Regions from separate parts of the Bradyrhizobium sp. STM 3561 genome, predicted to be linked through region 1. Evidence: predicted binding sites of a transcription regulator. Region 1 holds the regulator's gene; each other region holds the start of a gene.
The links. The regulator LexA, encoded in region 1, represses DNA repair genes until DNA is damaged. The targets are predictions, from matches to a motif close to TGTTCNNNNTGTGTTCNG.
Positions count from the first base shown of each region.

Region 2: a site for LexA is predicted at 3,631-3,648, ahead of P6U28_RS03785 (PA0069 family radical SAM protein). Genes of this name have one in related genera too.
Region 3: a site for LexA is predicted at 1,397-1,414, ahead of P6U28_RS12600 (DUF3072 domain-containing protein). Genes of this name have one in related genera too.
Region 4: a site for LexA is predicted at 4,839-4,856, ahead of P6U28_RS14030 (single-stranded DNA-binding protein). Genes of this name have one in related genera too.

Region 1 covers NZ_CP120695.1:3,105,693-3,113,173, forward strand. Annotated here, with positions in the region: gene P6U28_RS14565 (S41 family peptidase) at 1-852, opposite strand, end outside; gene P6U28_RS14570 (alpha-hydroxy acid oxidase) at 1,156-2,289, shown strand; gene P6U28_RS14575 (HAD family phosphatase) at 2,319-2,942, shown strand; gene P6U28_RS14580 (hypothetical protein) at 3,099-3,302, shown strand; gene glp (gephyrin-like molybdotransferase Glp) at 3,852-5,063, shown strand; gene lexA (transcriptional repressor LexA) at 5,239-5,940, shown strand; gene P6U28_RS14595 (hypothetical protein) at 6,493-6,927, shown strand; gene P6U28_RS14600 (ComEC/Rec2 family competence protein) at 7,050-7,481, opposite strand, start outside.
Region 2 covers NZ_CP120695.1:881,912-889,392, forward strand. Annotated here, with positions in the region: gene P6U28_RS03775 (acetate/propionate family kinase) at 1-1,042, opposite strand, end outside; gene P6U28_RS03780 (phosphoketolase) at 1,045-3,459, opposite strand; gene P6U28_RS03785 (PA0069 family radical SAM protein) at 3,670-4,833, shown strand; gene P6U28_RS03790 (VOC family protein) at 4,858-5,313, shown strand; gene P6U28_RS03795 (ribonuclease HII) at 5,392-6,249, shown strand; gene P6U28_RS03800 (glycosyltransferase family 39 protein) at 6,469-7,481, shown strand, end outside.
Region 3 covers NZ_CP120695.1:2,708,944-2,716,424, forward strand. Annotated here, with positions in the region: gene P6U28_RS12585 (hypothetical protein) at 89-289, shown strand; gene P6U28_RS12590 (hypothetical protein) at 289-552, shown strand; gene P6U28_RS12595 (hypothetical protein) at 952-1,104, opposite strand; gene P6U28_RS12600 (DUF3072 domain-containing protein) at 1,163-1,354, opposite strand; gene P6U28_RS12605 (hypothetical protein) at 1,485-1,679, shown strand; gene P6U28_RS12610 (hypothetical protein) at 1,673-1,900, shown strand; gene P6U28_RS12615 (hypothetical protein) at 2,576-2,878, opposite strand; gene P6U28_RS12620 (HU family DNA-binding protein) at 3,300-3,596, shown strand; gene P6U28_RS12625 (hypothetical protein) at 3,662-3,919, shown strand; gene P6U28_RS12630 (hypothetical protein) at 4,288-4,422, shown strand; gene P6U28_RS12635 (hypothetical protein) at 5,044-5,241, shown strand; gene P6U28_RS12640 (hypothetical protein) at 5,238-5,363, opposite strand; gene P6U28_RS12645 (hypothetical protein) at 5,449-5,643, opposite strand; gene P6U28_RS12650 (hypothetical protein) at 5,956-6,240, shown strand; gene P6U28_RS12655 (hypothetical protein) at 6,320-6,484, opposite strand; gene P6U28_RS12660 (NAD-dependent protein deacetylase) at 6,737-7,481, shown strand, end outside.
Region 4 covers NZ_CP120695.1:2,997,570-3,005,050, reverse strand. Annotated here, with positions in the region: gene uvrA (excinuclease ABC subunit UvrA) at 1-1,608, opposite strand, end outside; gene P6U28_RS14045 (outer membrane protein) at 1,882-2,634, opposite strand; gene P6U28_RS14040 (outer membrane protein) at 2,872-3,564, opposite strand; gene P6U28_RS14035 (outer membrane protein) at 3,802-4,572, opposite strand; gene P6U28_RS14030 (single-stranded DNA-binding protein) at 5,012-5,506, shown strand; gene gyrA (DNA gyrase subunit A) at 5,819-7,481, shown strand, end outside.

The sequences.
Region 1 (7,481 bases):
GCCGCCATGCGCGGTGAAGCGCTGGGTCTCTTCCGGATTGCGGCCGCGGGTCGACACGACCTCCCCACGCTGCAGGAAGGCGCTCGACACCGACACGGCCTGGTCGAGCAGCCCGCCCGGATTGTTGCGCAGATCAAGCACGTAGCCGACGAGCTTCTCCTGGGCGACCTGCTTGGAGATCGAGGCGATCGCCTTCTTCAGGCCGTCGGTGGTCTGTTCGTTGAACGAGGTGACGCGGATATAGCCGATGTCGCCGTTCTCGACGTGGAAGCGCACGGGGCGCACATGGATGATCTCGCGCGTGATTGCGACGTCGAGCGGGGCGTCCGCGCCCTTGCGCACGATGGTGAGCTTGGTCTTGGTGTCGACCGGTCCCTTCATCTTGTTGACCGCCTGCTCGAGCGTCATACCCAGCACGGCCTCGCCGTCGATCTTGCTGATGAGGTCGCCGGACATGATGCCGGCCTTCGAGGCCGGCGTATCGTCGATCGGCGAGACGACCTTGACGAGGCCGTCCTCCATCGTGACCTCGATGCCGAGGCCGCCGAACTCGCCGGAGGTGGTCTCCTGCATCTCGGTCCAGGCCTTGGCGTTCATGTAGCGTGAATGCGGATCGAGCGAGGTCACCATGCCGGTGATCGCACCCTCGATCAGCTTGGCATTGTCGGGCTTCTCGACATAGCTGGCCTTGACGCGCTCGAACACCGCGCCGAACAGATTGAGCTGGGAGTAGGCATCATCCGCGCTCGCCGCCGCCCGTGCCGCCCATACTCCGCTGTGCGGGCTGGCTACCAGAAGGGTCAGACACGCTCCAGTGAGCGCGCCCAGGGGGAACAGCAGGGTTTTCCGCATGGATGGGCTAGCCTTTTGCTTGGCGGTTCTCTTGGGGCTGGGGGGCGCCATGCAAATGGCGATCCAGCCCGCTTCTCACAATACCATTCCGGTTTCTTCAAGGCCGGATGCCGCGCTAGCGGCCGCGCCGAAGAAATCCCTTCGCCTTGGCCTAAACTTTTGGCAACGTTCCGAAACTGTTTCGCGCAAAGCGGAAACCGGTCGGCCGCCCGCGCCTCACAGCTATGCGATTTTAGGATGGTTTTGGAGGGCCGGACGCGATAGGCGATGGCGACAAGACTTCAAATTCTCGGGAGGACAACAATGAATGAAGCGCCCCGCATCCGGCCGGAACGGAACGTCGAACTCGGCGCCAGCAACGAGCCGTTCCAGAACCTGCACGAGTTCATCCGGAAGGCGCGCGCCAACCTCAACCAGAATGCCTGGGACTACATCGTCGGAGCGGCCGAGACCGAGACCACGATGCGGCGCAACCGCATGGCGCTTGACGAGATCGCCTTCCGGCCACGCGTGTTGCGCGACGTCCGCAAGGTCGATGGTTCCGTCGAGCAGCTCGGCCGCAGGATGCGCCTGCCGGTGGTGCTCGCCCCGGTCGGCGCGCTCGAGATCTTCGATCCGGATGGCGCGGCAAGCGTCGCGCGCGCCGCCGGCACCTTCGGCGCGGCGCACATGCTGAGCTCGGTGTCCGAGCCCGGCCTGGAGAAGACCGCCGAGGCTGCGCCCGACGCGCTGCGGCTCTATCAGCTCTATGTCCGCGGCGACGATGCCTTCGTCGCCGATGTCGTCAGCCGGGCCGAAAAGAACGCTTATGCCGCCTTCTGCCTGACCGTCGACACCGCGCATTACAGCCGTCGCGAACGTGACATCGCCAAGCGCTATGTGCGCGAGAGCCGCCTGCGCGCCACCGGAGGCGATTTCCAGAAGGGCTTGGAGTGGCGGACCGTCAAGATGATCAAGGACAAGTTCAAGATCCCTCTGATCCTGAAGGGCATCGCCACCGCCGAGGACGCGCAGATCGCGCTCGAGCACGGTGTCGAATGGATCTACGTCTCGAACCATGGCGGCCGCCAGCTCGACCACGGCCGTGGCGCCATGCATGTGCTGCCGGAGATCGTCGATGCCGTGAAGGGCCGCGCCAAGATCATGGTCGACGGCGGCTTTTGCCGCGGCACCGACATCGTCAAGGCAATCGCGGCGGGCGCGGACCTCGTCGGCATCGGCCGGCTGCAGTGCTGGGCGCTGGCGGCCGCCGGCGAAGGCGGCGTCGCGCGAATGCTGGAGCTGCTGGAGGACGAGGCGCTGCGCTGCCTTGGCCTCTTGGGCGCCACCTCATTCGCCGAGATCGATAAATCCTGCCTGCATCCGGCGACCGCCACCAACGCACCCGGCGTGTTCAGCGCGTTCCCGCTGTTCGACCATGAGCCCTATCGCTACTGAGTTGCCGATATTGAAGTGAAAAGGACGCAATGACATCACTCTCTCCCGGCAGCGCCGATGCGCTGCTGTTCGACCTCGGGCGCGTGGTGCTCGACATCGACTTCTCCAAGGCGATCGCCTGCTGGGCGGGACATGCGGGCTGCCGGCCCGAGGCCATCGTCGCGCGCTATGTGCGTGACGAGGCCTACCGGCTGCACGAGATGGGCAAGATCAGCGACGCGGACTATTTCGCCTCGCTGCGTGCCTCGCTCGGAATCGGCATCTCGGACGCGCAGTTCCTGGAAGGCTGGAACGCGATCTTCGCCGGTGAGATGCCAGATATCGCCGAGCTGCTGCCGCGCGCGGCGAAGCAGATGCCGCTCTACGCCTTCTCCAACACCAATCGGCCGCATGTGGACTATTTCTCGAAAGAATACGCCGGCCTGCTCGGCCATTTCCGCGAGCTGTATTTGTCGTCCAGCATCGGACTGCGCAAACCGGACGCGGAGGCTTTCGATCACGTCGTGGCGGCGATCGGGGTGCCGGCGGATCGCATTGTCTTTTTCGACGACCTCGCCGAGAACGTCGAGGGAGCGCGGGCGCGCGGCTTGAAGACCGTGCATGTCACCTCGCCGCGTGACGTCGGAAACGCATTGAAAGCGCTGGGTATCTGAGCCGCGGGAGGCCCGGTTCGTGCTCAGTTCCCGAAACTAAATTGCACGCGATGAGGAACCCAATCACTTTGTGCATTTTTATACAGAGTTCCGGGAACGGAATACCACCCATCGGACTCATGAGTCCGTTGGGACTTCTACATTGGACTGATCGACGTGCTGGGCAAGACCTATCTCACCAAGCAAGCCTCGCTCCTGCTCGAATTCGCCAGAACCACCTCGGATTCTGACCTCTCCGCCAAGCTGATCAGCAAGGCCGCCGACCTGAAATCCCAGGCCGATCCGCTGCCCGACAAGGATCAAGGTCCCAGGGCGCCCGACGTCGCGGACGTCAGTCCGGACGATCCGACGGAGCGTTGACCGATGCTGGCCGTGGCGCTCGTCCTTCTCGTGCTCGCCATGGCCGTCCTCGTGCCGGTCTGCCTCGCCTTCCGGATCATGCCGCGGCGGACTTGAGCCACCTTAGGCATCCGAGTGCTCGCGTTCCCGTGCGGGATGCTGAATCGTGAGAATGACGATTTCGCCAGCCTTTTCGTCCAGCCGGTTGAAGCGATTCAAGGATCGCAACGCGCCTTACGGGCTGTGCTCCCTAACATAATCGGCAATGCTAATCAGATCGTGGGTCGCGCGTTCCGTGAACCTGCGCCTCTTCGCTCGAAGCGGCGGAACGGGGCTTCGACGTCAGGATCAAAGCCAATATCGAACACGCAATCTCGTCCTGGCTATCCGCAGGAAGCCGCCGCACGGCTTGAAGTGCCTTTTCGAGCAGTTTTGTCATCGACAGCCAGTGCGGAAAGGAAGTGTGGCTTTTCGCCGGGTTGAGGAGGTCTTTTGCTTCAGCCCCTCCGCTCGGCTAGAACTTTGCCGACCGAGTCCTTCGATTTGTTCGATTTGTTGCGGGAGTTCGCCGTGGCCCTGATGCCGGTATCCGACGCGCTTGCCGCCGTGCTCGCAGGCACAGAGCCGCTGGCCGAGGAGACGGTCGCCCTCGACGCCGCCTACCATCGCGTGCTCGCGCGGGACGTCGCGGCGCGGCGCACGCAGCCGCCGGAAGCGATGTCGGCGATGGACGGCTATGCCGTGCGCGCGGCAGACGCGGCAACGATCGATTCCAGACTGGCGGTGATCGGCGAAGCCGCAGCGGGCCGTCCGTTCGCGGGAACGGTCGGCGTCGGCGAAGCGGTGCGGATCTTTACCGGCGGCGTTATTCCCGACGGCGCCGATGCGGTCGTGATCCAGGAGGACACGGTCGCCGACGGCAAGCACATCATGATCAAGGAAGCCGCGATTCCCGGACGGCACATTCGTCCCGCCGGCGTCGACTTCCGCGAGGGCGACGTGCTGCTGCGCAAAGGAACCCGTCTCACCGAGCGCGATCTCGCGCTCGCCGCTGCGATGAATCATCCGCAGCTCGCCGTCTGCCGCCGTCCGAGGGTCGCGATCCTTGCCACCGGCGATGAGCTGGTGATGCCGGGCACCGCGCCCGGTCGCGGCCAGATCGTCTATTCCAATGGCTATGCCCTGCACGCGCTCGCCCGCAGCGAGGGCGCCGAGACCATCGATCTCGGCGTTGCCGCCGACACGCTGGAGGCCACTTCCGCCGGCATCCGCCGCGCTCGCGAGAGCGGCGCCGACATCCTGATCACGACCGGTGGCGCATCGGTCGGTGATCACGATCTGGTTCAGCAGGCGCTGAAGGGCGAAGGCATCTCGATGGCGTTCTGGAAGATCGCGATTCGGCCCGGCAAGCCGATGATGCACGGACGGCTCGGCGCCATGCGCGTGATCGGCCTGCCCGGCAATCCCGTGTCATCATACGTGTGCGCCTTCCTGTTCATGGTGCCGCTGATTCGCGCCCTGTCAGGCCGTTCGGTGATTCATCATCGCCGCGAATGCGCCGTGCTGGGCCGCGATCTCGGGGCCAATGACCAGCGCGAGGATTATCTGCGTGCGCGACTGGAACTGCGCGGCGACGGCACGCTCGTCGCCCTTCCCGTCCGCCATCAGGACTCCTCTCTGCTTGCGAATCTCGCTGCGGCACAGGTACTTCTCGTACGCGCGCCGTTCGCGCCGAAGGCCGAGGCCGGCACGCCTTGCGAGGTGCTGCGGCTCCCCGTCTGAGCTGCACGGAACACGCATTCCGCGAGATTTGCCCCGTTCACCGTAAATTAAGCAGTTGCGGAACACATATCGAACATATAGTGTCCGTTCATGATTTGTTTCGAGGATGTAGCGGCTTATCGCTGAATTCATCGTCTCGGAATCGAACGACATCAACCGGGGGACTTTGGTCGAGATGTTGACGCGCAAACAATACGAGCTTCTGCGGTTCATCAGCGAACGTCTGAAGGAAAGCGGCGTGCCGCCGTCTTTCGACGAGATGAAGGATGCGCTCGACCTGCGCTCGAAGTCAGGCATTCATCGCCTGATCACTGCGCTCGAGGAGCGCGGCTTCATCCGCCGCCTGCCCAACCGCGCCCGCGCCATCGAGGTGATCAAGCTGCCCGAACTCCAGGCCGCTGCCGGCAATCGCCGCGGCTTCACGCCGAGCGTCATCGAGGGCAATCTCGGCAAGGTGCGCGCGAGCTCCAGCCCGCCTGTTGACGAGGGCGAGCGTCCCGTCGCGGTGCCCGTGATGGGCCGCATCGCGGCCGGCACGCCGATCGAGGCGTTGCAGACCCGCAGCCACACCATCAGCGTACCGCCCGACATGCTCGGCGCGGGCGAGCACTACGCTCTCGAAGTGCGCGGCGATTCGATGGTCGAGGCCGGCATCCTCGATGGCGACATGGCGCTGATCCAGCGCAACGAGAGCGCCGATACCGGCGACATCGTGGTGGCGCTGATCGATGACGAGGAGGCCACGCTCAAGCGCTTCCGCCGCCGCGGCGCCTCGATCGCACTCGAGCCAGCCAATGCCGCCTACGAGGTCCGCATTCTTCCGCCAAACCGCGTGAAGATTCAGGGCAAGCTGATCGGGCTCTACCGGAAGTACTGAGCGGTCTGCGGTCGTTGGACACCTCTTGGAGCGGATCATTTTCCGCTCTGGCTGGATGGTCTTTCCGGTTCTGCTCAGACTATCCGGTCCTTTTTCCGGTGCGAGATCCTCGGCACGCCGCACGAAGCAACATCGCTTCGCGGCCACAGCTTCGAGGAGACGCCACCCGCCAGATGTTTCATGGACAATCATTGCAGCGCTGATCGCAGCATCAGCGTCGCAGGCCATTGCCACACAGTCGCACCGCCATGTGCGCAAGCAATCGAGCCAGTACGAATTCGCGACGCGCGGAATGTGATGCGCAGCTCTCCGCAATCGAGCCGGCAATAAGCGAGCCGGTCAGCACCCGCGGGGCGCTGACATTGGCGCCGTTCGAATGCACAGGCGTCGGCTTTGTTCCTATCGAATCCGGGAAAGATAATGTGATCGCGGCTCGCGAAGCCCAGCCGCAGATTTGCCCACAACCGAGCAGAACGTTGTATGCTTCACCCTGATAGAGGCCTGCGCCTCCAAGAGAGGTGCGGCTTGCTATCTTCGCATGAGGAGCACCCGATGTGTGACTATAGCCTGCATGCCGTCGCGACGCGCCCTGCCGAAGTCGGCGAGACGATCGTCACGACAACCTTCCGCGGCACCTCGACACGCGGCTTCGCCTCTGAAGCCGATCTCTCCGTCGCGGTCTGCCTGCTGCCGGGAACGGAGCTCGCTTTCGCCGACAACGTTCGTTACGACAACCGCTGGATCTGGACGCGCACCGTCAACTCCCGCGTCGGCAAGTTCGGCAAGATCGATCCGCACATTCCCGATCGCCATCATGACGCGATCGAATTTCCCGACGGCAAGTACGTGCTGGTGACGCAGCTCGTCGAAGGCCAGCGCGCGACCGTGCTGCAACTGCCGGTGACCCAGCCGGTTGGCGAGCGCGAGCACAAGCCGCAGATCGTCGCCGAGACGAGGTCCACGATCACACGCCTGCCGATCGGCTGATCGTCGGCGCGCCCCCGGCCGATTTGTCGAGGGCCAGAACTTGAAATGCCATCGCCGGCTGAGGCCGGCGAGATGGTATGGTTTGCGTCCTGCAGAATCCCGCGCCTCCTCCGCATCGATCCTCAATCGTCAGCCTGCAAGTCGGCCTCCGATGGCGTTGCGTCCCGATTGCGGGGCACGGCCGTCTTCGGCGCAAGGCTGCCGTCGAAATCCCCCTCGCCGGCGCCGGCCGGCAGCCAAGGGCGGCTTGCGCCTCTCGCCCTCACCACCTGCACCGAGAAACCCTCTCCGTTTTGCGTCAGAGCCAGCGCGCCCTGACTGGCAAGGCGCGACCGATCGACCACCATCGCTGCGCAATCGGGCGGCGCGGGCCGCGCCGTCACCACCAACGCAGCGCGGCTGCAATCATCAGCCAGCGCGTCGATGCGCAGAGAAAGCGCGACCAGCCGCCCGTCCGCAAGCGGCGCCACGCAGCCGGACTCGTCACATGACACACCGCTCGCCAACGAGGCGTTGGCGGCATCGCGCGGATCGGCATCGGCGGCTAACCATTC
Region 2 (7,481 bases), 2.2 Mb from region 1:
CGCCCATCCAGGCGAGACACTCGCCGATCGCGCCGCGGATCTCCTTGGCATGCTCGCCGATGCCGCCGGTGAAGATCAGACCGTCCAGCCCTTCGAGCCTGGTCGACATCATCGCAATCCCCTGCGCCGCACGGAAGACGAAGAGATCGACCGCCTCTCGCGCCGCAGCCTCGCCGCTCGCCAGCAGCGTGCGCATGTCCGCGGAGGTGCCGGAGACGCCGAAGAGGCCTGACTCGTGATAGAGCAGGTGTTGGACCTCCTCGACCGACATGTTCTCGTGTTGCTGCAGATAGAGCAGCACGCCGGGATCGATCGTGCCGCAGCGCGTGCCCATCACGAGGCCGTCGAGCGGCGTCAGCCCCATCGTGGTGTCGACGCTGCGGCCATTGCGCAATGCGCAGAGGCTGGCGCCGTTGCCGAGATGCGCGATGACGATGCGCCTCGCCGTGAGCTCCGGCGCGATCTCGGCCAGGCGTCCTGCGACATATTCGAAAGACAGGCCGTGGAAGCCGTAACGCCTGACGCCACGCGCCTCGAAGCGCCTGGGAATGGCGAAGCGGCTCGCCGGCGGCGCGAGGCCGTGGTGGAAGGCGGTGTCGAAACACGCGATCTGCGTCAGCCCGGGCCGGAGCGCCGCGAGCGTGCGGACTGGCGCAAGGCAGCGCGGCTGGTGCAGCGGCGCCAGCGGTGTCAACGCCTGCAGCTTCGCGGTGAGATCGTCCGTCAGGACGACAGGGCCTGAATAATCCGGCCCGCCGTGAACGATGCGATGGCCGACGGCACGGAGGCTGCGTTCGCCGAACCGGTCCTCGACGAAGGCGAGCACGTCGGCGAACAGATGACCGTCCTCGGCATCCGATGCGTCTCTCCGCGTCTCGACCAGGTCCTCCCCCGCGGCGCTCCTCACGATGAGCCGGGGTTTTGCCTCGTGTTCGTCGAGCTGGCCCTTGCACAGCAGGATGGGATCGGCCGCCGCAATCTCGAACAGGCCGAACTTGATGCTCGACGATCCCGAATTCAGCGCGAGGACCGTGTTCGACATGGCTAGTCGCCGGCTTCGGCCGGCGTGTTGCCGCCGGCGCTGTTCGGCCAGACCCAGTCGCGGATCTCAGGCACATCCTCGCCATGCTCGCGGATGTAGCGGGAGTGCTCGATCAGCCTGTCGCGGAATCGCTGCTTCACTTGTGCGGCCCTGGTCGCGAGCCCCGGCACGCGCTCGATCGCCTCGATGGCGAGGTGGTAGCGATCGAGCTCGTTGAGAACGACCATATCGAAGGGCGTCGTCGTGGTGCCTTCCTCGGCAAAGCCGCGCACATGCATGCCGGCATGATTGGTGCGGTTATAGGTCAGCCGGTGAATGAGATAAGGGTAGCCGTGATAGGCGAAGATCACCGGCTTGTCGCGCGTGAACAGGCTGTCGAAGTCGCGGTCGGACAGGCCGTGCGGATGCTGCTCCTTGGGTTGCAGTGTCATGAGGTCGACGACGTTGACGACGCGGATCTTCAGATCCGGCAGTGCCTTGCGCAAGAGATCGACGGCGGCGAGCGTCTCCAATGTCGGCACGTCGCCGGCGCAGGCCATCACCACGTCGGGCTCCTCCTTTTCGTCCTCCGTTCCGGCCCAGGTCCAGATGCCGATGCCTGCATCGCAGTGTGTCGCCGCGTCCTGCATCGACAGCCATTGCGGCGCCGGCTGCTTGCCGGCGACGATCACGTTGATGCGGTTGTAGGTGCGCAGGCAATGGTCGGCGATCCACAGCAGCGTGTTGGCATCCGGCGGGAAGTAGATGCGGACGATGTCGGACTTCTTGTTGGCGACAAGGTCGACGAAACCGGGGTCCTGATGGCTGAAGCCGTTATGGTCCTGCCGCCAGACATGCGAGGTCAGAAGATAGTTGAGCGAGGCGATCGGGCGCCGCCACGGCAGGTCGCGCGTAACCTTCAGCCATTTGGCATGCTGGTTGAACATGGAATCCACGATGTGGATGAAGGCTTCGTAGCAGGAGAAGAAGCCGTGCCGTCCGGTCAGCAGATAGCCTTCCAGCCAGCCCTGGCAGAGATGCTCGCTCAAGACTTCCATCACGCGCCCATCCTGCGCGAGATGCACGTCGTAAGGCTCGATCGGTTCCATCCAGACGCGTTCGGTCGCTTCGAACACGGCGTCTAACCGGTTCGACGCCGTCTCGTCCGGGCCCGTGATGCGGAAATTGCGTTGTTGCGCATTGAGACGAATGACGTCGCGCAGGAATTTGCCGAGCTCGCGCGTCGCTTCCGCCACGGTGCCGCCGGGCTGCGGCACCTCGATTGCGAAGCTGCGAAAGTCGGGCAGTTTCAGCTCTTTCTTCAGGAGGCCGCCATTGGCATGTGGATTGGCGCCCATGCGCCTGACGCCTTCGGGCGCGAGCGCCTGGAGCTCGGGAATGAGCGCGCCGTTCGCGTCGAACAGCTTTTCGGGCTCATAGCTGCGCATCCAGTGTTCGAGCAGCTTGAGGTGCGCCGGGTTCTCGCGGCAGCTCGCGACGGGCACTTGATGCGCGCGCCAAAAACCCTCGACCTTCTTGCCGTCGACTTCCTTCGGGCCAGTCCAGCCTTTCGGGCTGCGCAGCACGATCATCGGCCAGCGCGGCCGCCCGACGCTCGTGCGCCCGTCACGGGCGTGCTGCTGGATCGAGCGGATACTGGCGAGCGCGACATCGAGCGCATCCGCCATGGCGTGGTGCATCAATTTGGGATCATCGCCCGCAACGAACAGCGGCTCATGGCCGAACCCATGGAAGAGATCGCGGATCTCCGCATCTTGCATCCGTCCGAGCACGGTCGGATTTGCGATCTTGTAGCCGTTGAGATGCAGGATCGGCAGCACCGCGCCGTCATGGGCCGGGTTCAAGAACTTGTTCGAATGCCACGACGCAGCTAACGGGCCGGTTTCCGCCTCGCCGTCGCCGACGACGCAGGCGACGATCAAATCAGGGTTGTCGAATGCCGCGCCATAGGCGTGCACCAGCGCGTAGCCGAGTTCGCCGCCTTCGTGGATCGAGCCCGGCGTCTCCGGCGCCGCATGGCTCGGAATGCCGCCGGGGAAGGAGAACTGCCTGAACAGCTTGCGCAATCCGTCGGTATCCCGCGCGATGTCGGGATAGATCTCGCTGTAGCTGCCTTCGAGGTAGGTGTTGGCGACCATGCCCGGTCCACCATGGCCGGGACCGCAGACATAGATCACGTTGAGGTCCAGCGCGCGGATGACGCGGTTGAGATGGGCGTAGATGAAGTTCAGGCCGGGCGTCGTGCCCCAATGGCCGAGCAAACGCGGCTTGATGTGCTCGGGTCGTAACGGCTCGCGCAGCAGCGGATTATCGAGCAGGTAGATTTGCCCGACGGAGAGGTAGTTGGCGGCGCGCCAATAGCGATCGAGCAGACCGAGGTCGCTGCTCGCGGCGGCCGTTTTTTGTTGAATTGTCATGTTCCTGTCGGCTTTCACCCAGCGATCGTCACCAACTTTGTTCCGGCGCGATCGATCCCTGTGCGGGATCAAACGAAATCGTCGCGACCGGCGTGTTGCGTGATGTCAAAGGCGCGCGCCCGAAATTTGGGTGGCTACTTTGCATGGGGTTGTTTTCGCGTTTTTTGTTCTTGTTCTTGATTTGTTCCGTTTGCGTGCTATGTTGGGCTCATGAGTCGAGCATCCTCTCGTGCCCTCAAGCACCCGCCGGTCACGGCGCCCTCCGAGCCGGCGGGTGCGCCTTCAGATTTCCCCGAGCTTGGCGTCGCCATCGACCGCGCGCGCCGGCGAGGGCGGGGAGCACAATCCAATGCCACCGGCCGCTACGAGGCCGAGGCGCGCGTCGCTTTCGATGACGGCTGGCAGAGCCTGGAAGAGCTGCCGCCGTTCAAGACCACGGTCGGTGTGGACACCTCGCGCAAGGTCATCACCCGGAACGACTCCCCCGACATCGGCTTCGACCGCTCGATCAATCCGTATCGCGGCTGCGAGCATGGCTGTGTCTATTGCTTCGCGCGGCCGACACATGCCTATCTCGGCCTCTCGCCGGGGCTGGACTTCGAGTCAAAACTGTTCGTGAAGCCAGAGGCACCTTCGCTGCTGGAGAAGGAGCTCGCCGCACCCGGCTACGAGCCGCGGATGATCGCGATCGGCACCAACACCGATCCCTATCAGCCGATCGAACGCGAGCGAAAGATCATGCGCGGCATCCTCGAGGTGCTGGAACGCGCTAGCCATCCGGTCGGCATCGTCACCAAGTCGGCGCTGGTCGTGCGCGACATCGACATTCTCGCGCGGATGGCCAAGCGCAACCTCGCCAAGGTCGCGATATCCGTCACCTCGCTCGACCCGAAGCTGGCGCGCACCATGGAGCCGCGGGCCTCGACACCACCGAGGCGGCTGGAGGCGCTGAAGCAGCTCTCTGATGCCGGCATTCCCACCACGGTGATGGTTGCGCCCGTGATTCCCGCGCTGAACGATTCCGAGATCGAGCGAATCCTCGATGCCGCCGCCCACGCCGGCGTCAAGGAGGCCTCGTACGTGCTGCTGCGGTTGCCGCTGGAGGTCCGCGATCTCTTCCGCGAATGGCTGATGGCGAACTATCCGGACCGCTACCGCCACGTCTTCACCCTGATCCGCGACATGCGCGGCGGACGCGACTACGATGCGAAATGGGGCGAGCGGATGAAGGGCACCGGCCCGATGGCCTGGACCATCGGCCGCCGCTTCGAGATCGCTTGCGACAGACTCGGCCTCAACAAGCGCCGCTCCAAGCTGACGACGGACCACTTTGCGCGGCCGAAGCGGAACGGCGACCAGCTCAGCCTGTTCTGACCGGACAAACGGAAGAGGCATCGCGTGGTTAAGGAACTCGCCGTGCCGGTGCCACGACTGACCGTCATTACGTTGGGTGTCAGCGACATCCGCGCCAGTATCGCGTTTTACGACGCACTCGGCTTCTCGCGCCGCCTGAAGGCGACCGGCGAGGCGGTCGCCTTCTACGACACCGGAGGTCCGGTGCTCGCGCTTTATCATTGGGATCGGCTCGCGGCCGGCGCATCGGTGCCTGACCGGCCGAGGCCCACGACCTTTCGTGGCACCACGCTCGCCTGGAATTGCGCGACGCGCGGGGAGGTCGATCAGGTGCTGGCCTTCGCCATCGGGAAGGGAGCCGCCTTGCTGAAGGCGGCGCACGAGACCGATTACGGTGGCTATTGCGGCTATTTTGCTGATCCCGACGGCCATGTCTGGGAGGTCGTGGTCGCGCCTGGCATCGAGGTGGGCGAGGACCGACGGGTGCATCTGGCGGAATAGGGGCGGCCAGCCTGAATAACGGGAATTATCCTGGGTTCCAGGTTGCGCTGGCGAAGCCCCTTGCGCACGATCCCGGCCATGATTCGGGACAAGTCCGCCAAGAACCCAGCCAAAGACGCGCCCAAGAAGCAGGCCGCGAAGAAGGCCGCGCCTGACAAGGCGGTCAAGACGCCTGCGGCTGGCGCTCCGGAGGTTGCTGCCGGCAAGAAAGGTATCATTGCCATTGCTCCCCCCAGCTTTCGTCGGGAGCGCGCGTTGATCAAGCGCGGCGTCTGGCCGGTCGCCGGTTGCGACGAGGCCGGCCGCGGCCCGCTCGCCGGCCCCGTGGTGGCGGCGGCGGTGATTCTCGATCCCGACCGCATTCCGCGCGGCATCGATGATTCCAAGCGCCTGACCGCCGAGGAGCGCGAAAAACTGTTCGACAAGATCTGCGCCACCGCGCAGGTCTCGGTTGTCGTCGCCTCGCCCGCGCGCATCGACCGCGACAACATCCTGCGCGCCTCGCTATGGGCGCTGAAGCGCGCCGTGGTGGCACTGCCCGAGACGCCCAGGCACGTCTTCGTCGACGGCCGCGACCGGCTCGAAACGGAATGCGATTGCGAGGCGGTGATCGGCGGCGACGGCATCGTGCTGTCGATCGCCGCGGCATCCATTGTCGCCAAGGTTACCCGCGACCGGCTGATGTGCGCGCTGGCGCAGGACTGCCCCGGCTACGGCTTCGAGCAGCACAAGGGCTATGCCGTCCCCGAACATCTCGAGGCGCTCGACCGTCTCGGCCCGTCCATTCATCACCGCAGCTTCTTCGCCCCCGTCGCCGCCGCCCGCGCCAAGCACATGCCTTGGACCGTCGAGCCGGAGCGGGACTTGTTCTCGGTGACCGAGGTCGAGGTACAGATGGACGCGCAAATTGAGATCGACGGATCGGCAACTCTCTAGGACGTCGGCCCCGCCGCACCCTCATCCGTCATGGCCCGGCTTGATCCGGCCATCCACGCGTGGATCTTCGGGCCTTCGCCGCGCCGGCTTCGACCGCGCAGGCGGGACAAGCCCGGGCATGACGAGCACACCAAAGTTGCCACGACGCGCAGCGCCCATTATCAAATCGAATGTGAGCGAATAGGGCCGGCTGGACTGGCTGCATCATTCGGACGTTGCATGCGGTTTACCTCCCTGGTCATCGAGCTCATTCGCGCCCGGCCGCGGCTGATCGTATGGATCGCCGTGCTGCTTCAGGCGGCGATGTGGCTGTTCGTGGCGCTGGTGTTCTACCGCAGCCCGCCCGGCACTCTTGCGACGCTGCTGGCCTTCGGCCGCGAGTACCAGGTCGGCACCGATCTCGGCCCGCCGCTGCCGGTCTGGCTCGCCGACATCGCCTATCGCGCGGCCGGCGGTCATATGTTCGGCGTCTATGTGCTTGCCGAGGTGTGCGAGATCGCGACCTTCATCGCGCTCTTTCATCTGTCTCGCGCCGTGGTCGGCTCCCAGCACGCGGTGCTCGCCGTGCTCCTGACCATGACCGCGCTGGCGTTCTCCTCGTCCGCGCTCGACTTCGGGCCGCTGGTCCTGGCGCGGCCACTCTGGGCGCTATTGCTGCTGCACACCTGGCAGATCATCGGCCAGCGCCGCGGCAATGCCTGGTTCGCCTGGTCGATCGAAGCGGGACTCTTGCTGCTGACGACGCCTGCGGCGATCTTTCTCCTCCTGCTGATCATCATCTTCGCGATCTCGACCGCAGCCGGGCGCAGGACGCTGCGCGGGCTCGATCCGCTGTTTGCACTGATCGTCGTCGCCGTGCTGGCGCTGCCCTATGCGGTCTGGCTGATGCGCGCCGAGACGTTGACGCTGCCGGCCTTGCCGCAAGTCACCGAGCTCAGCGCCCGCGCGCTGCATGCGGCCTGGCTGCTCGGAGGATTGGTGCTCGGGGCGGCGACGATTCCGGCGCTGACCTTTCTCAATACCGGGCTGTTCGCCGACAAGGGCGAGGAGCCGCCGATCATCTATCGCCCGCCGGTCGAGCCGCTCGCGCGCAGCTTCGTCTACTTCTTCGCGCTGGCTCTGCCGCTCGGCGCGGTGCTGATCTCCGGCTTGCTGGGGCTCGACTCCGTCGTCGGCGGCGCCGGTGTCGTGCTGGTCATGTCGGGGCTCGCCGCGGTCGTCGCGGCCGGCGA
Region 3 (7,481 bases), 400 kb from region 1:
GCTTTACGCCGCATCCCGAAGTTTGCCGGCCGACATGGTCAAACGGCCGGCAGTTGAACCCCGCCAGCGATGGGGTCGACTAAACGCCATGGCCGCATTCTTCGCAGATCTCCTGTTCGATCTCGTCAGATGCCTCGTCGGTAGCTGGCTGAGGCAGGCTGCGGTCGCCGTTTGCGCCTGGCTCGATACGAAGATTCACGGCCGCGCTGCACGCTTTGTCGTGGGCGTCCTGCTCGGGATCGCCGCCTATTTCTTCATCCCTGTTGTCGCCGGGCTGTTGGGTCTCTGATGCCCTCCATGAAGACGAACCTCGTCATCGCACTGGCCGTCGGGGCGCTCATTTCGGCGCTGCTCCTCGCCATCGAGCCGCTGACCGACTTCGCTTATCTTTCGCTGGAGTGGCCTGGCATCACCGCCGCATATTTCTTCTGGGGAGCGATCGGCGGACCCACCTTCCTCGGCATTGCCATGTCGTGGCTCGTGAATGCGCTCATCTACGGTCTGGGTGCTTTCGTCATTCTCAACGTTATTAAGGTGCTGAGGGAAGCATGAAGCGGTGGCTTCAAAGGTTAGGCAAGGTTGCGAGGGTTGCAGCGATTGGCGGCACCGTCGCCTGGCTTGTGCCTTTGACGAGCTCTCCTCAAGCGCCCGATGCAGCGCATCCCGAGCGTTACGCGCACCGGCACGAGGTCAGGTATGTGAGCGAGGGGATGGAATTGACTCTCCGAATTCTGCTCGGCTCGTCCTTCACCCTGGCCATGCTGGCGTTTGGATGCCACTTCGCGACCAGGGACATGCAAGACGACGCTAGCTAGGCAGGCGTGTCGCCGAAGAGGACTAAGCTGCTTCGTTGTTGCAATTCAGCCCGGCGCGAACCACGCCAGACCGCGAATATCGGGATGTCAGGATGAGACTGATCGGCGTCAGCGCCTGTTGACCGTGTCCAGTCCCTCACGCCGTCTTCTCGCCACCCTTCGCGACGATCTCGACCTCGAAATAGCCCATGTCGCGCAGCTCGGCGGCCTTCTTCTCGGCCGCTTCCCTGGTATCCCGTTTCAAAATAATCTGCCCGGCACCGTCGCGGGCGCAAACGAAATAAGGCATTTTCGATTCCCAATTTCGTTTGCATACACACGGACTCGGGTCCCTGCAATCATGCGGGTCACTCGTCCAGCCCGGCCTCTTGCCGCATCTTGTCGATCAGCTCCGAGGCCTTGGCCTTGGTCAGCTCGCGCTCGGGCGGCTTTACGTGCGCCTGCTCGGCGAGGGTCTTGAGATAGGATTCCTGGGCTCCCGTCATCGGGTCGCCTCCGGAAACCCAGTCCTTCGGTTCCTTCCGGGTGTTGTCCGCCATCGCAAATCTCCGCTTTTCCGTAGAACGTCGGACTGGACTTGTCGTTCCGTTTTTGTTCTCATTGGGCCATATTCAAATCGTGAGGCTGAACATGCCGGACCTGGATTTTGTCAGGCGGGAGATCGAACGGATGCGCATCCAAATCGGCAGGCAGAGGAAGGAGATCCTCCAGCTGCAGCGGGCGGGCATCGGGACGGCTTCGGCCGAAGCGCTGCTGTCGCGGATGGAGGCGAAGGTCGAAAGTCTCTGCGGCCAGCGGGACGCGCTGAAGGATGCGGAACCGCATCACAACAAGGGCAGGGTGCTCGGCGGGAGGACATGGTGAGCAGGCGATGGTTCGATGACGAGAGAGACCTGTCGCCCTTCCTGACCGCGCTCGAAGACGTTCGCCGACGGGCGACGCGGGAAGGGTGGTGCTATGCCCACGTCCAGGCCATCATCGTGGCCATCGACCAGTATGCCGAAGCCGCGACGGGCAACCGCGAATATTTCCTGAACAAGCCGGTTTCGATCGGCGACAGGCGGAAGGCCGCGGACATTCCGTGAGGGCCATGCCCTCGTATCGTTGCTCGTGCATCGGATCGAAGCCCGAGGCGCGTACGTCGCTGCGCCGATCAGCGGGCCGAGGCCGAGGAGGAGGGCGCCGACCTCGCCCGACCGGGCGAAGCGGCCTTCTTCGGCGAAGCTGCCCGTCGGGCTTTGCCGGACTTCGGACGAGCTTCGGGCGCGATCCCGTTCTGCTCATCGAATTGCTTCAACCAGGCTTGGATGTATCGCGGGTCGTCGGGACAAAGCTGTTCAAGTAAACGAAGGTTCTTCGCTCTGAATTCCACAAGGGTTTTCGGCATAATGCCTCCTCAAACCCCGCCCCCTCGAGAGGGTGCGTCGGCAGGGGAACCGGGTCAACGGCAAAGAGAGGCTTGAAATTCCGGGCGAACTGATGCAGCGCGCAAAAGCGAAAACCCCGCCCTTGAGGAGGCGGGGTTCTCTATCGGGGTGAACTACCCGCGCTGCTTCGCTGACGGCAGATGCGCGGTTCACCTCTGCCGTCGGGCGAAATGAACCACGCGCCGCTTTGCTGCGGAGCGGCGTGGCCGACAAGCAAGCGCTGCAGAAGACTAAAGCGCGACGAGATTTGGATGAATCGTCATCGCGCTTTATAGCTTGTTGTTTACGCATGATCTTTCCGGAAAACCGCTTCGCACTTTTCCGGATCATGCTTTAGGCCGCAATCCGCTGATCGACAGGGGCCGTCAGGAACTTGAGCGCTCTTGCATGTGCAAGATCGGGAACCGCGATCGCCGTGTGGCTGTACATCGCATGCGTCCGCGATTTCGCGATCCTGTCCAGGATCTCGCTGCCCTTGATGACGTGGAGGCCCATGCCCTCCTCGGTGGGGAAGATCGCCAGCACGACATCGTAAGCCGCGATGACGGCTCTGAGCGCTTCGGCCTTGTCTTCGGCGACGTCGACGAAAATACGAACATCAGCTGCGAGTTCACGCAGCTCGTCAAAATCCAGCACTTGGGGATACTCCAACGCAACGAACATGATGGGAGCTTGGCCGCGTTAGGTTACTGAAGCGTCAACAATGCCTGCGGAGCCACAGGTTTCACGCGGAGGTGACACGGCGGGTGGGATCAACTGGACTCTCGAACAGCGAAAGCCCCGCCTGGGGACAGCGGGGCTCTCTGGTGGGGTGAAGTTCAGCGACTTCAAACATAAGACGCGTCAACCGCTGAATGGTTCAAAAAGAAGGTGGGCGTGTCCGGCGGCATCATTCACAGGGCCGGGCGTCCCCGAGAACCGTGCTTGCGTTTTCGGCCTCGATGGGTTCTAAGCCCGATCACTTCATGACTTCTGGCATGAATCAGCAGCGTGCCCCCGCGGTTCGGCCGCGTCCCCAGCAGGAATTGCGCGCGCCCCCATTCAGAGGAATTCAGACATGGCGAAGATGACGAAGACCCAATTGATCGATGCAATTGCCGAGGGCACGCAGCTTTCGAAGAACGACGTGAAGTCGGTGATCGAGTACATGGCGACCGTCGGCTACAAGGAGCTCAACGAGTCCGGCGAGTTCGTCATTCCCGGCTTCGTGAAGATGTCGGTGGTGAACAAGCCGGCGACCGAAGCCCGCATGGGCATCAATCCCTTCACCAAGGAGCCGATGCAGTTTGCGGCGAAGCCCGCGAGCAAATCGGTCAAGGCCTCGCCCTTGAAGGTGGCGAAGGACGCGGTCTGAGCCGCCGACGATGTCATCGCGCCGGACTTCTTGCGACGGCGCAATGATCAAGGGCTGAAGAAGAGGTGGTGCTCGGCGATGGCGATGCCGAACACCGCCACGACGATCAGGACAAGTCACGGCGCGCGCCGCTCGCTCCGTCCGGGCGCGCCCTGCGGCTTTCCGCAAGCCGGGCAGAGCGAAAGACCGACCGGGATTTCGTTCTCGCAGAACTCGCAGATCATCAGCGGCTCGATGGCGTATCTCGCGGCGCAAGCTTCAGTCGCGCCGAACGAGCTTCAATCGCGCCGAACGGCTGCGTCGCGCGGTTGCCGGCCCGCTGATTTCGGACCGTCAATGCAGAAGGCGAGACCTCGTTCCGGTCGCCGCAATCCGCCCTTACCAAATCATCGCAAGAAAAAACCCCGCGCTTTCGCGCGAGGCTCTTCTCACCGACGGCGTTGGGATTTCAGCGCCTGGCCGTCAGCATGGGCGTAACTTAAAGTTGAAATGCCAAAAAGCAACAGCGCCGAAACGACGGAGTATGTTCGTCAGGCGGCGCTGCCGTGTGACTGGGCGCTGAAATCCCCAGCTTCCATAGGTCCCTGCCGCGCCGAAAAGGTTCAGCACGAAAACTCTCCCGAGGACTGGACTTTTTGTTCTCTATTTGTTCTAATGTGGACAGCCTTGGTGGACCATTGGGAGGGTGCTCATGACCGTCGAAAAGCAGCGCGAAGTGATCAGGCTGTGGAACGAGCTCAGGAAGCTCGAGGGGCCCGCCGCAGAAGAGCTCCGCATCCAGATCCTCGAATGCTTCTCGAAAGACAAGTCGAAGCGGGCGGCTTGATCCATCGGCAACGACACGCGGCAATGCGCAGGCGCGGGCTCGTTCTGAGGGGGCGCGCTTGCTTGTCGCCGTAGCGTTTGCCTGCGACGGGCCCTGCCGTCCAAGACAGCCGCGCTTTCATCAATCATTAGGAACTGCTCCACGCTGATTTTTGCGACTCCGATTCGTTCTTCGAGAACGAAATGGAGTCGGATGCAGAACAAGTCGCGCCAGGTCGGGACGATGCGACCGCGCGTATTGGAACGAGATGGCGTGATGCTGGCGCAGTCCCCGCCGCTGTTTTGTCCGCAAGCAATGTGGTGAAGGAGGAGCCGCATGGAAGTGTGCCGGCCTGATCGAGGTCGCAAGAGGATTCGTTAAGAACTGCTCCGCGCCGTTTTCTGTGATTCCGATTCGTTCTTCGGGAACGAAATGGAGTCGAAGCTGGAACAAAGCTGGCCGGTCGTTCACCGCTCCTTGCGGCAGAGGTGCGCCTCTGGTCTGCCTAACGATAACTTGCAGCGATGCCGATAACCCTATTCGGTTAGGTTAAAAGCCCAATCGCGTTGCGCTTGGCGCGGGTTGGGGTAGGTGTCGGGCAAAGACAAGCAAGAAACGACTTTGCCAAGAAGCAATTTTGCCATGATTCCTTTTTCGGAGCCGTCCTTTTTTCAAGGCGACCGGCACACCTACCGGCGCGTCGCCGTCGTCGGCACGCTGTTCTGTCTTACCTTCGTGGTGATCAGCTTCTCGCTGCGGCCGCAGGCGGAGGACACGCGCGTTGCGATCAAGGCCGACCGGCTGGTGCGCACGGCAGGCCAGACGGCGCGCGCTAATTAGCCATCATCGCCGTAGCTGCGATCGTCGGCCGGCGCTTGCGGGCTGGCGGCGCCGCGCGAGGCGAGCGCCACGAAGCCGGCATAGCCGACCAGATTGAGCAAAACCTCAAGCCACGCGGGCATCTCGGGGTCTCTTTCCACTTTCCGCTCAGCGTAAGGGAACTCAACGTCTGCGCGCAATCCTGGTTCCTTGCTCTCGCAAAGAAACTCAGACGGGAGAGGAGGGATCGAGCCGGCGGCCGAGGGTCGCGACGGATTCGCTCGAGGGCTGCTGCTTCAGGAACTCGGCGATGGCCTGCGCCAGCTCGCGGTCGCTCATCGGCGTCGGCGGCGGGCGCAGCGTGCCGACACCGAAGCTGCGGACGATCTCGTCGTAATGCTCATCGTCGGATCTGGGAACCAATTTGCGAATACGGGCCAGCAAAGCGGATAAGGGCAAACCTTCCTCCTCGATCGTCCACCCCGCTGGCAGCAATGGTGGTCTGCTGCCATTTGCTCCCGTGAGACTGAAAACCCCGCCAGCATCGCGGAGATGCTGACGGGGTTACGTGCTGATGCCTCTACCCGGATGGCCAAGGCTCACACCTGACGGATCAATCTGCATTCGGCGATTTCGTTCCCGGTGCATCGAGATTTTTCCACCGTGTCGTTTCTGCCGGTCGCGCAACCATGGCAGGTGCCTGGGGTTATCCCGCGAGACGCGAAGGAGGACATCATGAAGAAAACACTGGCAGTTCTGGCCACCATCGCGGCCGTCGGCGTGACCGCCGTCGCGGCGCCTGCACCGGCTGAGGCGCGTGGCCGCGGCATCGGCCCGGGCCTCGCGTTCGGCCTTGCCGCCGGCGCGATCACCGCGGGCGCGATCGCCGCCTCCCACCCTTATGGCTATTACGGTCCCGGCTACGCCTACTATGACGGCCCGAGCTATTACTACGGACCTGGCCCCTACGCCTATTATGGCGGACCGTACTACCGCCACCACCACTGGCGGCATTGGTAGTCCCCAATAGCGAAAAGCCCGGAGCGATGCTCCGGGCTTTTTTCATTCGTACGCCTTCGCGCCTGCTTGCGCGATGATGCTAGGGCCAGAGCGATGGCCGCTCGACCTTGCGGGCGTTCTCCAGTGTCGACACGAAATATTCTTCGCGCTCGCGCTTGAACTTTTCCTGCGTGGCACGGAAGGCGGCGACACGGGCGGCGATCTCGTCGCGCTCACGAACCTTGCGTTCTTCGTCTTCGGTCATGTCAAATCCCCTCTACACCCGAGTATGTGCACATCCGAACTCAAGCGCTGCCGCCGCAATCACGTTGAGTCGCGTCAACACATCCATTGGCGCTCCTGAATGGGGCGTCAATGGGGAGGAGGCATTGCAGGATTGTGATAAGCGTAGGCCGGGAAAAATTGCGGAGCGCATTGCGTTCGCGCTTGATAAGAGAGTCAACGATCTTGCCGCTTGCGCATGTTGCTGTCAGGCAAAACGAGTCGGGAGGCGCGATTGATCGCATCGGATCTTCAGAGCGGCATCGAGCGCCTCGGTGGCATGATCGCCGAGGCCAGAACCATCGTGCCGTTCACCGGCGCCGGCATCTCGACCGAGTGCGGCATTCCCGACTTCCGTTCGCCGGGTGGAATTTGGACGCGTAACCGTCCGATCCCATTCGACGAGTTCGTTGCGAGCCAAGAGGCGCGGGACGAATCCTGGCGCCGGCGCTTCGCGATGGAGGAGGTCTTCGCGGCGGCGAAGCCCGGCCGCGGCCATCGCGCGCTGGCCTCGCTCTACCGCGCCGGCAAGATTCCTGCCGTCATCACCCAGAACATCGACAATCTGCACCAGGCCTCGGGCTTTGCGCCCGAACATGTGATTGAACTTCACGGAAATACCACTTATGCGCGCTGCATCGGATGCGGGCAGGCCTATCAGCTCGATTGGGTGAAGCGCCGTTTCGACGACGATGGCGCGGCGCCCAACTGCACCACGTGCGACGAGCCGGTGAAGACCGCCACGATCTCCTTCGGCCAGATGATGCCGGATGACGAGATGCAGCGAGCAACCGCGCTGTCGCAAGCCTGCGATCTCTTCATCGCGATCGGTTCCTCGCTCGTGGTCTGGCCGGCCGCGGGCTTTCCGATGATGGCCAGGCGCGCAGGTGCACGTCTCGTGATCATCAATCGCGAGCCGACGGATCAGGATGACATCGCCGACCTCGTCATCCACCACGACATCGGCGAGACTCTCGGGC
Region 4 (7,481 bases), 110 kb from region 1:
CAGGCGAATGCGCTGGCTCTCGCCGCCGGACAGCGTGCCGGAGGAGCGCGACAGCGTGAGATAGTTGAGGCCGACGTCGAGCAGGAAGGTGAGGCGCTCGCGAATCTCCTTCAGGATGCGGCCGGCGATCTCGTTCTGTTGCTTGTTCAGCGCCTCGGGCACGCCCGCGAACCACTCGCCGGCCTTCTTCACCGACAGCTCCGAGATCTCGCCGATATGCTTGCCGCCGACCTTGACGCAAAGCGCCTCGGGCTTCAGGCGGAAGCCATTACAGCCCTCGCAGGGCACGTCGTGGAAGTACTTCGCCAGCTCCTCGCGGGCCCACTCGCTTTCGGTTTCGCGGTAGCGGCGGTTGATGTTGGTGATGACACCCTCGAACGGTTTCTTAGTGTCGTAGGAACGCACCCCGTCTTCATAGGAGAACTTGATCTCGTCCTCGCCCGAGCCGTAGAGGATCGCGTTCTGCGTCTTCTTCGGCAGATCCTTCCACTTGGTGTCGAGCGTGAACTTGTAGTGCTTGCCGAGCGCGGTCAGCGTCTGCACGTAATAGGGCGATGACGATTTGGCCCAGGGCGCGATCGCGCCCTTGCGCAGCGTCAGATCCTTCTCGGGGATGACGAGATCCTCGTCGACATGCTGCTCGACGCCGAGGCCGCCGCAGGCGGGGCAGGCGCCGTAGGGATTGTTGAAGGAGAACAGGCGTGGCTCGATCTCGGGAATGGTGAAGCCGGACACCGGGCAGGCGAACTTTTCCGAGAACAGGATGCGCTCGGGGCCGCTCTTGTCGTGGATCTTGGCGGTCTTCTTTTTCTCTTTCTCTTCGGCGGGCGCGGCTGCGGGCGCATCGGCGAACTCGACGACGGCGAGGCCCTCGGCGAGCTTCAGCGCGGTCTCAAAGCTCTCGGCGAGGCGCTGGCCGATGTCGGAGCGGACCACGATGCGGTCGACCACGACGTCGATGTCGTGCGGGAATTTCTTGTCGAGGCTTGGGGCTTCCGCCAGCTCGTAGAAGGTGCCGTCGATCTTAACGCGTTGAAAGCCCTTCTTGAGCCATTCGGCGAGCTCTTTCTTGTACTCGCCCTTGCGGCCGCGCACGACCGGCGCCAGCAGATAGAGGCGGGTGCCTTCGGGCAGCGCCAGCACACGGTCGACCATCTGCGAGACGGTCTGGCTTTCGATCGGCAGGCCCGTGGCGGGCGAATAGGGCACGCCGACGCGGGCCCAGAGCAGGCGCATATAGTCGTAGATCTCGGTCACCGTGCCGACGGTGGAACGCGGGTTCTTCGATGTCGTCTTCTGCTCGATCGAGATCGCCGGCGACAGGCCGTCGATCTGGTCGACGTCGGGCTTCTGCATCATCTCCAGGAACTGGCGGGCATAGGCCGACAGCGACTCGACGTAGCGGCGCTGGCCCTCGGCATAGATGGTGTCGAAGGCGAGCGAGGATTTGCCGGAGCCGGAGAGGCCGGTGAACACCACCAGCTTGTCGCGGGGAATCTCGACGTCGATGTTCTTGAGGTTGTGCTCGCGTGCGCCGCGGATCGTAATTGCGCGCAGGCTGGAGCCCGCGTTCTGTTGTTGGCGCTTCGCCCTGATCACTTCGTCCATCCCGCTGGTCCCTCAAGGAATCCAAAGACGCGCGATCGCGCCAATGCAAAGGCGCGCTTCGCCCGGAACCGGGATCGGCGCCGATGGGTATGGCAGCGAACGTAGGAAGAACGGCGGAGGATTTCCAGTGGGACTTGCGAATCGTCAACGGATTGTTGGCGCGCTGGCGGCATCTGGCAGCAAGCGGGCGCGGAACTGCACCTCAACAGCCCGCCGCAACAAAAAGGCCGGCGCGAGGCCGGCCTTTCGTGGCGATGTGACGTCGGTCAGCGATCAGTACTTCGCGACGACAGGGCCGCCGAAAGTGTAGTTCAGGCGGACGGTGCCCATGTCGACGTCCTGCTTGATACGATCGGTCCGGTCGTTGATGCCAAGCACAGTGAAATTGAGGTTGCGGCCGCCCATGAACAGGTGGTCGTATTCGATGGCAACGGACCAGTTCGGTGCGAAACCGAATTCGAGGCCGGTGCCGACCGCACCACCCCAGCGGGTCTCGCTTGCGCTGTCGACGACCACGCCGCCCAGAAGGCCGTTATATTTGGCGTGCGTGACCGCGGCGCCGCCCTTCACGTACCAGAGCACGTTGTTCCAGGCATAGCCGACCTGGCCGGTGAACAGGCCGATCGCATCGATTTTGGTCTGATTGACGACCGGCGCGAATGCGGCAAGCGGGCTCGCATTCGACCCCTTCAGATTGGCCCAGTCTCCTTGAGCTTCGAGCCCGAACACCCAGTTGGCCGCCTGCCAGCGATAGCCGACCTGACCACCGACGAGTCCACCGGTCGCGTTGTGACAACCTTCGGACACGACCGGGATTGGCGCGCCGAGCACAGCATTGAGATCCCAGCAATTGCGGCTCGAGGCACCACCGCCGTTGATGCCGAGGTAGAAGCCGCTCCAATTGTACATCGCGACTGGCGCGAGCGGAGCTTTGGTGTAGGGGCGGGCCGCCAAATCGGCTGCCGAGGCCGGTGCCAACGCGCTGAGCGCGAACAAACTGGCCGAAGCCAGCAAAAGCTTCTTCATATCCATTCCCCAGTTCCGTTTCCATTCCGGCCTTCCGGAGAGCGGAAGAGCAGCGGACCCTATGACTCAAGTAACGCCGTGACTTTAGACCATCGAAGCCAAAGGTTGTGTCTCCCTGGAGCCACATCTCGGCGAAAACGCTGGGGGCGGGCTGGCGTATTGCTACGCGCCTGAAAACAACAAAAAGGCCGGCGCGAGGCCGGCCTTTCGTAACGCGGGTAGCGTCAGAGACGCAGCTCAGTACTTCGCGACGATCGGGCCGCCGAAGTGATAGTTCACGCCGACCTGCACGGTGTGGAAGTTGAGCGTGCCGGTAGGAATGGCGCCCGAGAAGTAGGTCTCGCCGCCCAGGCTGCGATAGAGGTACTCGCCCTTGACCGACCACTGCGGAGCGAAGAACGCCTCGACGCCCGCACCAACGGTCCAGCCGGAGTGGAACTTGCTGTCGGAGACCGAGAGGGCTCCCAGGCTGGCGGTGAGCTTGTTGTCGATCCAGGCGTAACCACCGGTGCCGTAGAACAGCACGTTGTTGACAGCCCAGCCGATGCGGCCGCGCACGGTGCCCATCGCGTCGGTCTTCGAGGTCAGCGAGGCCGGGACGCCACCGACGCCGGGGACGAAAACCACACCTGCAGCCGTCGCGCTGACGTCGGCCCAGGCGCCATCGGCCTCAACGCCGAACACCACGTTGCCGGTCTGCCAGTTGTAACCGGCGGTGCCACCGACGAAGCCACCCTTCATCTTCGGGTCGCCCGAAGCGTTTTCCCACGCGCCGCCGCCGACGATACCGAGGTAGAAGCCGGTCCAGTTGTAGACAGCAGCGACCGGAGCGACCGGAGCCTTGGTGTAGGGGCGCGCCGCGAGGTCAGCGGCCGAGGCCGGAGCGGCGAGAGCAAACAAACAGGCCGAAGCCAGCAAAACCTTTTTCATTTTCAACTTAATCCCAGTCCCAGTTTCTGTTGTTGCCTTCCGCGACGGAAGGGCAGCGGACTCAACGGCCCAACTGATGCCATCTCTACACCACCAAAGGCGCACGTTGTGTCTCCGAAAAGCCACATAGCCGCAAAAGGTGATGGTTACTGACTTATTACTTCCAAGCGATCGAGCCGAAACAAGAAAGGCCGGCGCAAGGCCGGCCTTTGATCTCCGAATAATTTCAGCGAGATATCAGTACCTCGCGATCGCCGGGCCACCCCAGCGATAGTTCACGCGGATGAGGCCGATATCGACGTCCTGGCTGATGCGCTCGGACCGTGTGACGACACCGAGCGGGGCAATGGCGAAATTGCCGGATCCGGTGAAGTTGATCGTGCGGTTGCCGAGGAAGATGTGGTCGTACTCCAAGCCGACTGACCAGTTCGGCGCGAATCCGAACTCGATGCCTGCACCGACCGTGCCCCCCCAACGGGTCTCGTTGGCGCGATCGAATTCGAGGCCTGTCGCCAGATCGTAGGTGCGATAGCGATCCCCGACGACGGCGCCGCCGCCCTTCACGTAGAGCAGCACGTTATTCCAGGCGTAGCCGACCTGGCCGGTGAGCAAACCGAAAGCGTTGATCTTGGAACGATCGCGCAGGCCAGTCAGCGGGCTGATGTTGTCGCCGGAAAAGTCGGCCCAGTTGCCCTGGCCCTCGACGCCGAACACCCAGTTCGCCGACTGCCAGCGATAGCCGACCTGGCCACCGACCGTGCCGCCCGTGGCGTTGTGGCAGCCTTCACCGACCAGAACGCCCGTCACGGGCGTCACAAAGTCCCAGCACTTGTGGCTCGTGCCGCCGCCGCCGTTGATGCCGATGTAGAAGCCGCTCCAGTCGTAGATGGCAGCGACCGCCGGCGCCGGAGCCTTGGTGTAAGGACGCGCTGCGAGATCCGCCGCGCTTGCAGGAGCCGACAGGACCAACGCCATTGCACCGATTGCACTAAACAGAATCTTATTCATTGCAGTCTCCCCACTTTCGTCCGCTTCTCGAAATCCCCAAAGCGGCTGATCAGGCGCGACGCCCATATGAACTAATTCCGAGGCAACCGTAGCCTAAGGAAAGAGCAGAGTCCGTCTCCGAAATGCCACACTCGGCGACCGACTGAAGTGGCTGCAACTTGATGAATGTTAAGTGGTTTTTGCCGTTCACGGGAACCCGGAAAGGTTCCATCGGAGGAATTGTCTTTTTATCGGCACGCGACCGAATGTTCTGGTGCGTCGCCGCAAAGAACAAATCTGGAACAAAGCCGATGGTGATGCTATATGTGGGGATAACCCTGGGGGTGCCGGGCTGACCGGTGCCCGCAAGCGTATAGGGTCGCCTCGACGGGGCGCAGAGCAACGCGGGCAGCGGATTCGCCCTTTTGAAATTCAGTGGCATTCGGAGTGGAGAGCGGCGATGGCGGGAAGCGTCAACAAGGTCATTCTGGTTGGAAATCTCGGCAAGGATCCTGAAATCCGCCGCACCCAGGACGGGCGGCCGATCGCGAATTTGAGCATCGCCACCTCGGAGACCTGGCGCGACAAGAACACCGGCGAGCGCAAGGAAAAGACCGAATGGCATCGCGTCGTGATCTTCAATGAAGGGCTCTGCAAGGTCGCCGAGCAGTACCTGAAGAAGGGCGCGAAGGTTTACATCGAGGGCGCGCTGCAGACCCGCAAATGGACCGACCAGAGCGGCGTCGAGAAGTACTCGACCGAGGTCGTGCTCCAAGGCTTCAACTCGACGCTGACCATGCTCGACGGCCGCGGTGGCGGCGGAGGAGCCGGCAGCTTCGGCGACGAGCCGGGCGGCGATTTCGGCTCCTCCGGTCCCGTCAGCAGCGCTCCGCGCCGTCCGGTCGCCGCCGGCGGTGGCCGCAACAGCGACATGGACGACGATATCCCGTTCTGAGCGTGCGTCGTGTCAGCAATTCTTACTAATTTGATAGGGCGGGCTCGGATTTTCCGGGCCCGCTTCATGTTTGGGATGAGGTCCGCATTGCGCCCATGCGAAGTTGGCCGACGGGGCGGCTTCTCGCGTGATCAGCCAGGCGCGACGGGTGGTTCTGAAGGGCCGATTCCGGGAGCGGTTCAGGGGCTGGTCCGGAGCCTTAAGTTATTGGAAAAATAAGCGGAAAAAGCGCTTTCGAGGGGGCTGCAAGGGTGGTTATCCGACCCTGGATGCGCTATATGATTCCCAGATAAAACCTCACCGGATTTCCCCTTGGCTGACGACGACAACAAGCCCGGCGACCAGCCGGCGCAACCCTCGGACATTCGCCCCGTTTCCATCTACGAGGAGATGAAGAAGTCGTACCTCGATTACGCCATGAGCGTGATCGTGGCGCGCGCGCTGCCCGATGCGCGCGACGGGTTGAAGCCGGTGCACCGCCGCATCCTGTTCGCGATGAACAATCGCGGCGACACCCCGGACAAGAAGCACAAGAAGTCTGCCGGTGCCGTCGGCGAGGTCATGGGTAAATATCACCCGCACGGCGACCAGGCGATCTACGACGCCCTGGTGCGCATGGCGCAGGACTTCTCGATGCGGGCGCCGCTGATCGACGGGCAGGGCAATTTCGGCTCGGTCGACGGCGATCCGCCGGCGGCGATGCGCTACACCGAATCCCGTCTGACCAAGATCGCGCTGAAGCTGCTCGAGGACATCGACGACGACACGGTCGACTTCCAGGACAACTATGACGGCTCTGAAAAGGAGCCGGTGGTTCTGCCCGCGCGGTTCCCGAACCTGCTGGTCAACGGCGCCGGCGGCATCGCGGTCGGTATGGCCACCAACATCCCGCCGCATAATCTCGGCGAGGTGATCGACGCCTGTGTGGCGCTGATCGACAATCCGTCGCTGACCATCGACGAGCTCAACAACATCATTCCGGGGCCGGATTTCCCGACCGGCGGTATCATCCTCGGACGCCAGGGCATCCGCAGCGCCTACCATCTCGGCCGCGGCTCGATCGTGATGCGCGGCAAGGTCACCTTCGAGACGATCCGGAAAGAACGCGAGGCGATCGTCATCACCGAGATCCCGTATCAGGTGAACAAGGCGACGATGGTCGAGCGCATCGCCGAGCTCTACAAGGAAAAGAAGATCGAGGGCATCTCCGACCTGCGCGACGAGTCCGACCGCGACGGCTATCGCGTCGTCGTCGAGCTCAAGCGCGATGCCGTGCCCGACGTGGTGCTGAACCAGCTCTACAAGTTCACGCCGCTGCAGACGAGCTTCGGCGTCAACGCCGTCGCGCTCGATTCCGGCCGTCCGCAGACCATGAACCTGAAGGACATGCTGACGATCTTCGTCGGCTTCCGCGAGCAGGTCGTCACGCGACGGACCAAGTACAAGCTGCGCAAGGCGCGCGAGCGCGCGCATGAGCAGGTCGGCCTTGCCATCGCGGTCGCCAATATTGACGAGATCATCAAGGTGATCCGGCACTCGCCGACGCCGGCTGCGGCGCGCGAGACCCTGATGACGCGCGACTGGCCCGCCCGCGACGTCGAGGACATCATCACGTTGATCGACGATCCGCGCCACCGCATCAATGCCGACGGCACCATTCGCCTGTCGCTGGAGCAGGCGAGGGCGATTCTGGAGCTGCGCCTCGCGCGCCTCACCGCGCTCGGCCGAGACGAGATCGGCGAGGAGCTTTCCAAGCTCGCCGGCGAGATCGGCGAATATCTCGAGATCCTGCGCTCACGCGCGCGCATCCTCGACATCATCAAGACCGAGCTTGCCGAGGTCAAGGCGGAGTTCGCCACGCCGCGCAAGACCGTGATCATGGAGCAGGAAGGCGAGGTCGAGGACGAGGACCTGATCCAGCGCGAGGACATGGTCGTCACCGTCTCGCACGCCGGCTACGTCAAGCGCGTGCCGC